Regions from separate parts of the Paenibacillus sp. Y568 genome, predicted to be linked through region 1. Evidence: a T-box and tRNA genes for the amino acid it is inferred to sense, from the RefSeq annotation. Region 1 holds a T-box; the other holds one or more tRNA genes.
What was found. A T-box is a leader RNA that pairs with one kind of tRNA and senses whether it is charged. The one in region 1 lies ahead of argS (arginine--tRNA ligase), so its partner is inferred to be a tRNA-Arg.
Positions count from the first base shown of each region.

Region 2: it has a tRNA-Arg gene. The T-box ahead of argS (arginine--tRNA ligase) is inferred to sense a tRNA for this amino acid. The anticodon was not compared.

Region 1 covers NZ_JCAIUM010000002.1:229,302-233,518, forward strand. Annotated here, with positions in the region: gene AC1D7X_RS04155 (CobW family GTP-binding protein) at 8-1,054, shown strand; T-box leader at 1,136-1,409, shown strand; gene argS (arginine--tRNA ligase) at 1,472-3,178, shown strand; gene AC1D7X_RS04165 (hypothetical protein) at 3,299-3,781, shown strand; gene AC1D7X_RS04170 (ABC transporter ATP-binding protein) at 3,909-4,217, opposite strand, start outside.
Region 2 covers NZ_JCAIUM010000004.1:315,872-320,088, reverse strand. Annotated here, with positions in the region: gene tig (trigger factor) at 1-516, opposite strand, end outside; gene AC1D7X_RS08405 (hypothetical protein) at 680-1,444, opposite strand; tRNA gene AC1D7X_RS08400 (tRNA-Arg) at 1,773-1,846, shown strand; gene AC1D7X_RS08395 (sporulation protein Cse60) at 2,226-2,429, opposite strand; gene AC1D7X_RS08390 (GreA/GreB family elongation factor) at 2,462-2,911, opposite strand; gene AC1D7X_RS08385 (VOC family protein) at 3,088-3,855, opposite strand; gene AC1D7X_RS08380 (pyrroline-5-carboxylate reductase family protein) at 3,852-4,217, opposite strand, start outside.

The DNA.
Region 1 (4,217 bases):
AAGTTTAATGAATATGAATCATGTTACACCTATATATATATTGTCAGGTTTCCTAGGAAGCGGGAAAACGACATTGTTACAACGAATGGTGTCTTACTGGCAGGAACAAGGACTTCGACCAGCCGTTATTATGAATGAGATTGGCGATGTGAACTTAGAGGGTGCACTCATTGAAGAGACCGTTCCCATGACCGAAATGCTTGGTGGATGTATCTGTTGTACGATTCGAGGTGATCTTAGTCTAGAGATTTCCAATCTGATCAAGAAAGAGTCACCAGATGTCATTGTTATTGAAGCGACTGGGATTGCTAATCCTATGGAAATACTAGACGGCGTGTCGGAAGCAGCTTTATATATGAAAATTGATCTTAAAAGTGTTATTACTGTCGTGGATGCGTGCCATCTATTATCACTTTATGAGGATCAAAAGGGAAAAACGTATCGTCTGATGCAGGAACAGATTCGGTGTGCATCTTATCTTATTCTTAATAAAATTGACCGGGTAAATGAAATTCAGCAGGAGGAGTTACATAACGTTATCTCACGATGGAATGAATTCGCACCGATTATCCCAGCTGTTCGCTGTGATGTTGATTGGGTACCTTTATTTGGACAAGTTGCTCGTCCAGAGCAATGGAAGAACAAGAGTACATGTGAAGATAACCCTAATAAGGAACATCACGAAAATTGTAATCATGAACATCATGAACAAGATCATGTTCATAACCACGATCATACTCATGATGAACATGAGCATATGCATGATTCTCACGAACATGTGATGGTGTATACGCATTATTTTGATGGACCCATTGACAGCCAAGCCTTTGAGAGTCTGATTGCTCAATTACCTCGTGAAGTGTATCGTGCCAAAGGCATTATGACATTTAGTGATACTTCGGGACGATTCTTATTTCAGTATGCCTTTAGAGAATCTGATTTCTTAAAAATCACCCCACAGGGAGATGTTCCGGATGTCGTTGTATTTATTGGGGAGCATTTCTCCCAAACGGAGCTTAAGAATGCCTTGATCGATTTAGAAAAGAGAGGATAATACTCTCATTTTGTTGTTCCAAAAGAATATTTAGTATCACTATTGTATTGCTACGGCATACACATGTATAATGTTATAAATTGAACGTCTTTGAACGGGAGAGTAATGAGCGTAAACCTATACTTAGCGAGCCGGAAGTGGTGGAAGCCGGTATGTAGGAGCCTCATGAAGCGCACCCGAGAGATGGTTATTCCAACGTCGTATAGATCATTCCAATAGATCTGATCAGTAGAATAATCCGGTTGATCAACGTTAGAGATCATCAAGCGGAACAACTCAATGGGGAGAATGATATCCTCATACACGAGTGTTCAACTAGAGTGGTACCACGGGAATTATAGCTCTCGTCTCTTATTATTATAGAGATGAGGGCTTTTTTGATATTTAAAAAGTATTAAATCTGGAGGATGATTAATGATGTTAAAAGAATGGGCTTTAGAAGCAATCCAGCCACATGTCAATCTATCGGCAAAAGAAATAGAAGCTTTATTTGAACAGCCTCCCTCATCTGCCATGGGTGATATGGCTTTTCCATGTTACATGTTGGCTAAAGAGTACAGACAATCCCCACAGGCGATAGCGGTATACATTGCAAATCTGATTGATATGAAAGGTGTCAAAGCGGTAGCTGTTGGGCCTTATGTTAATTTACATTTTGACCGGAATGAGTATGCTCTTAAGATGATGGATGCATTGCAGCAATTCAATGTAGATCAATTGAACATGGGTCATGGTAAAAGAGTCATTATCGATATGTCCTCTCCTAATATTGCGAAGCCTTTTGGTATTGGCCACTTAAGATCCACCATGATTGGTGCTGCATTATACAAAATGTATCAAACAGCGGGTTATGTATCGATTAGTGTTAATCACCTTGGGGATTGGGGGACGCAATTCGGCAAGCAGATCACCGCGTATAAGCGGTGGGGTGACGATGAAGCTTTGAAGGCGAATCCGATCCAGGAGTCGTTGCGGTTGTATGTGCGTTTTCATGATGAGGCTGAACACGATGCAACTTTAGAGCCTGAAGCGAGAAATTGGTTCCGTCTGTTGGAATCAGGGGATGAGGAAGCTCTGCGACTTTGGAGATATTTCGTAGAAGTCAGTATGGAAGAGTTCAATAGAATGTACGAACGATTGGATGTTACTTTTGATCATGTTCTTGGAGAAAGCTTCTATAACGATAAAATGGGTGAAGTTGTTCAAGCGCTTGAGGACAAAGGATTATTAGAGGAAAGTGAAGGAGCACGTGTAGTAAGATTAGAGGACGCCAGGATGCCTCCATGTTTAATTATGAAATCAGACGGTACAACAATATATCCAACAAGAGATTTAGCAACGGCATTCTATCGTCATGAAGTCTTGAAAGCAGATCAGATTCTATATGTGGTCGGGGGAGAACAGAAGCTTCATTTCCAACAAGTATTTGCAGTATTAGATAAAATGGGTGCGGCGTGGGTGAAAGATTGTACGCATGTTCACTTTGGATTAATGAAATTTGAGGGGAAGAAGATGTCCACTCGTCGTGGTAAAATCGTCTATCTTGAAGAAGTGCTGGACGAAGCTATCGCCAGAGCATTGAAGATTATTGAAGATAAGAACCCTGATCTAGAAGATAAGGATCAAGTGGCACGAGATATCGGGATAGGTGCTATTGTTTTTGGTGATCTGAAGAATAATCGAGTTAACGAAGTAGACTTTTCTTTGGAAGATGCGCTGAATTTCGATGGGGAGACAGGACCCTATTTACAATATACATTCACTAGAACCCAAAGTATTTTAACGAAGAGTAATGCATTAGATCAAATTCACGAGGGTAGTCTTAACGACAATGAGCAGGGGATGTATGCAGAAGCACTAGGAGACTCAGGATGGCACCTTCTTAAGCTTCTTAACCGTTTCGAGGAGCAGTTGAGAAGAGGGATTCAGAATAATGAACCTTCTGTATTAGCTAGATATGTATTAGATGTAGCACAGGCCTTCAATCATTTCTATAGCCAGGAAAGAATTCTGAGTGAGGAAGATCAATTAAGAAAAGCACGTGTAACCTTAACACGGTTAACAGGCGAGTCCTTACAAAGAACCATGAATATCCTAGGTCTACGGACTCCAAATCGTATGTAATAAGCAACGATTAGATAATATTAATAGAATCATATATTGATTGATTCCACATATTCCTTTAACATAAAGAGTAAAAAAAGCATATCTTCTTGCACAAGTTGTGTGTGAATGGAGCGGAATATGGGAAAAGAAAAGCTGCTCGATAGTGATCATTCGAAAGATGTATTTGCATATTTTGGCCTGGCTGTATATTATTCGCAAGCTTTGGAACAACAACTGGCTAACTTATTAATGCTAATGAAGTTATCACAGGGTAAGATTCCGTCAGAAGAAGATTTCACGGAACTTTATCAACGTAAATTAAGTAGTTCATTAGGCCAATTAGTACAGGAAATTAAGCATTATTTTCCGTTCTCGGAACAGGAAACGATTCAATTAAATGAAGTTTGGAAACTAAGAAATTATATTGTCCATGATTACTTCAAGGAACGAATTCATGAGACGTTTAGTCCAGCCGGTAGATCCCGTATGATTCGAGAACTCACAAGTTTTAAAGATCAAGCGCAAGCACTTGAACGTAAACTTCAGGGTTATTCTCGTGAATTGTATCGAACACTGGGTTTGGAAAAGGACTTTACTCCTATTCGTTCTGATAAATCTTAGTAATATAACGTAACAGAAAGATCCTCACGCCAACTATCGGCCATGAGGATCTTTCTTATTTTTCATGAAATGAAATTCGTTATTACCTGTATATTATTTATACGACTCCACCAGGTATGGGTTGACCTTATTGCGAAGAGAGTACTTCAACACGCTCAGATACTGTAGGCGATTCCAGAGTATTCCCTTGTTGCAGTTGATATAACTGGAAGTATCGTCCGCCGATCTGCATGAGTTCGTCATGGCTACCTCGTTCGACAATCTCCCCGCGATGCAGTACTAGAATTTGGTCTGCACTTCGGATGGTGGAGAGACGGTGTGCAATAATGAATGTCGTACGGCCTTTTTTGAGAACCTCTAGAGCGGATTGAATAAGACTTTCTGTCTCCGTATCAATGTTAGCCGTGGCCTCATCAAGAATGAGAATTGCTGGATC
Region 2 (4,217 bases), on a different contig from region 1:
TCCGTCAAAGTCAAGAATCGTGATATCGCCATTCTCAGCTACACCCTCTTCAATAACAACTAGTTCTGCATGACGATCTTGTAAACGAGTCAATTCTTCATTTAATTCTTCTTCAGTAACTTCAACCTTTTGTGTTGGTACTTCTACACCAGTGTATTGACCAAGTGTCACTTCAGGTTTTACAATTACTTTTGCTTTGAATTTAAAAGTCTGACCTTTTGCAAATTGATCGATATCAATTTCCGGACGATCTACAGGGAAAATATCTGTTTCGTCAACAGCCTCTGTGTAAACTTCTGGAAGCAAGATATCAATAGCATCTTGATACAAACTTTCAACACCGTAACGTGATTCAAAAATAGAACGTGGAACTTTACCTTTACGGAATCCAGGTACATTTGCCTTCTTAGATACTTTAGTAAAAGCTTTATCAAGTGCCTCGGTTACACGCTCTGCTTCTACTTCTACTTCAAGAACCCCAAGGTTCTTCTCTATTTTTTCCCAGGTTGCTTTCATTTTATGCTTTCCCCTCCAAAAATATTTCACATGATTTATCATTATCTACATAATTTCACGCACAGAACAACCATTTTAGTATAAACAACATTGAATTCTTTTTCAAGAGCAGGGGTACCTCAAGATACTAAATAACTATGGCAATTTTATTACTTGTTATTACTTAATCTGCTACACCATCTGAAATAAATTGTCTCAGAGTCCGATACACCTGTTCAAATTGAAAACGAATATTTTCTGTAATCCCATACACAGCACGTGTTTCTTCTTCATTTCTGTCCCCTGTCAGACTTTCCGATACAATCTGATGAAGTGCTGCTGCCCAAATATCCAAATCTAAATCTTCATCTACTATTAATAAAGATTGATAAATACTTGTTCCATATATAGCTTTAATAAACTGTATCCATAACTCTTGTGCAAAATAATAAAGCGTAGGTTCCTGAACTTCCGTATGTTGTGCAACCCGATCTACAATGTGCTGAACGGCAATCGGAAAGTCGCTATCTTTCAGTGGAACATTGTCAATCTCAACTTCAACTTGTTCCTGACCGCGCATAAAAGTAACGTACCCCAGCATACCTCGCTTATGAAGCGTCTGTAGGACACGATACTGTAATAGTGGATGCATCTCTGTATTCTGCAACCATTTCGTCAGAGCCTCATCGATTAGATCACCATTCAAATAAGAAAGCTGTTCTAAGGCCAACATGGTTTGTTCTGACAAAGGTTCATGCATGATGGTGTGAAGTAATTTATTAGCATACTCAGCGTCTTCAGCAAGCTTACCTTGAACTCGAAGACGAGTTAGATCTTCTTCATCGAAATCATTATCTTTATCCATAGGAGAATGTTCATTATCTTCTCCCGTTATATATTGTGGGAACGCCGTTTCTAACCATTCAAGTAACGCCTGCCATTCGTCCACGTGTCGTTCTTCCTGCCCTTGGCATTGAAGCAGAAACCGAAGTAGATCCATTGCTTCTCCATATCGTTCACTTTCCAGCATGACTGTAAGTTGAATCTGGTAGTAATCCAAAGTCTTCGGAAAAAGTACAAGATTGTCTTTAGCTGGCGTGTTGGTGGTGTCGTTTATAATTGCCCCTCCTCTCTTTCATTTTTCCGTTAATTCAAATTATATCACACCTGTTCCAAGAAAAAAAAACGCCGTTCACTCATCAGAGGAATTTTTTTTCATAAATATATCTTGCTATTATGTGTTGCCCATGATATATTATTAATTGTTCGTTTTTCGCGTCTCAGTAGCTCAGCTGGATAGAGCAACGCCCTTCTAAGGCGTCGGTCGGGGGTTCGAATCCCTCCTGGGACATATAGTAAGAGGATCTCCAATATGGAGATCCTTTTTTTGTGTCCGGAGGGTGAGAATCCCCAATGGGGGGGGCGTCGGAGCATAATCATCGTTAGCATGCACTTCGCAGTCTCGACCATAGGGAGAGTATCCCTCCTGGACATACACAACAAGGGGTTCTTTTCTACGAAAGCAGAAAAGAACCCCTTGTTGTGTACTAACTTCTTAGGTTGTCATCTATTGAAAGATAGCATTAACAATCAAGTAAATGGTGGTTGACACAATGAACACCGTCGAGACGGAAGACAAAGTTAAAAAAAACACTTTATACTTCTGTTCTTGTGCACTCTCAACATTGGAAATTCTCATAAAGCTCCTTTCATTACCAGTTAAAGCTACCTTATTCCTGATCTGCTTTATTATCCGTTCTGTACACGACTAGGATGGTGCTTCTTTGGCGTTCTGTTTTAGATATACTGGACTTAACGACCGATTCATAACAGATGTTAATCACTTGTTCTTCTTTTAAACCCGCTAAAAATTGATTCGCCTTATTCTCAGCATAAGAATTATCTGAATCCACGAACTCTTTCACTTGGATCATATTAAACTCTCCTTTGTTGGTTTTGCAACCTATTATTTCTCTGTATCGCCATAATTCATAAATTTAATATCCTTGATTCTTACTTTCATGGTACCAGAGGGTACGATAAATTCATATGAGTTATCTATTTTCGTCATTAATAGCTGCAATCCAATCGGTGACAGAAATGAAATCCAATTCTTACTCGGATCCGTCATGTGCGGAAACACAACCGTGTACTGATCTTCATAACCATCTTCTTCGTAACAAAGAGTTACTTGACTCCCAATGAGCACCATGGAGTTTAATAACTCTTGGCTGCCTTTAGGAATGATACTCTCAAGTGATGTTGTATACATTGAAAGGACTTGATCCATTCTAATCCGTTCTTTCAGATCGTGGGGTATATATCTTTTAAGGAAAGATTGCTTCTCTTCATCAAAGAATACAAGCTGATTCACCAACTGGGTATTAGAACCCTGATGAATAGTACTATGGTTCATAGTAGATTTCCCCCCCTGTCAGTTGCTTCTTCCTTTCTGATCCATGATAGCGCTTCATCATAATAATCCCTCCATAAACATATAGACCTCGTGTAAGGAGGCCTCCATTGTATCTTATCAAATATTTACTTTTATTCCAATGAAAAAGAACACCTACGAATCATTAAATTTACCCATTAGTGAAACACATACTCTCCTTGCCCAATATGAATCGTTTTACCTCTCAATTCAGGAGATTCCGTACTAAAAACCAATTGGCTTAATTGTTCTGTATTTCCCTGCTGAAATAGAAATGTCTTATCTCCAATGCCAAGTGTCACAGAATGGGCCTCAGACGAAATACGAGTGAGGTTAAATACCTTGCTCCAATGTGCCGCAACAATAGAAGGCTCAGACACCGTAAAGACTGCCATTTCGATTGTAACTTCCCCTACAGGATGAGGCTGAATTACTCCCGTTTCAGTTAGCTTGGTCAAGCGTTCGTCATCTGTTCCTATCCACTGAATAATAAATGGGTATACCAATCCATGAAAGTCACCATGAATAGTCATCATGCGCCATTCAATCCATTGTCCCTGTGCGTTCATTCGTCTACCATCTATAATCGGAGACAAATCTAAACCCTGTAATCTTAATGATTCAGCCGTTTGGTCGATGTCATCTGTGCGAATAGCCACTCGACTTAGACTTTCATGGTCAGGTAAATTCGTTAGAGAATCCTTGACGATGAGGTTTGAAGTGTCCGCCTTCGTTGCTAATTCACGGTCTTCAATTCCTAGAAACTCAATATAAGTCAAATCAAAATAGCTTAGTGCATTATAGGTACCCCATTGTTTATGTGAACCACCATGAAAAGCCCTCAATCCATGATTCTCAAATGTACGAATAGCATCGCTCAAATCATTCACATAATGCACGGTATGATCCCATTGTAATTGTGTCATTCATGAACCGCTCCTAACTCTGTTGTTCGTTTAACAGCTGCTAGAACACTTCGTTGAAGTCCTGCTGCAAAGTCACTGTTATTCAATTCGTAAAGTGCATGCATCCCTACTCCACCAGGTGAATTATTAATATCCAGTAATTGACGAGGATGTAGCTGAGTGTGTCTTAACATCTCTACCGAACCGGCAACATTCTCGAGAGCAACTTGCCAAGCTTGCTCTCGAGGCAGACCAGCCAGTACCCCTGCATCCGTTAATGATTCAATGAAATAATAAACATAGTTAGGACCCGCAACGCCATAACCTGTAAAAATATCAATCAAGGATTCACTCAAGTATTGTACTTTTCCAAATCCATTCAA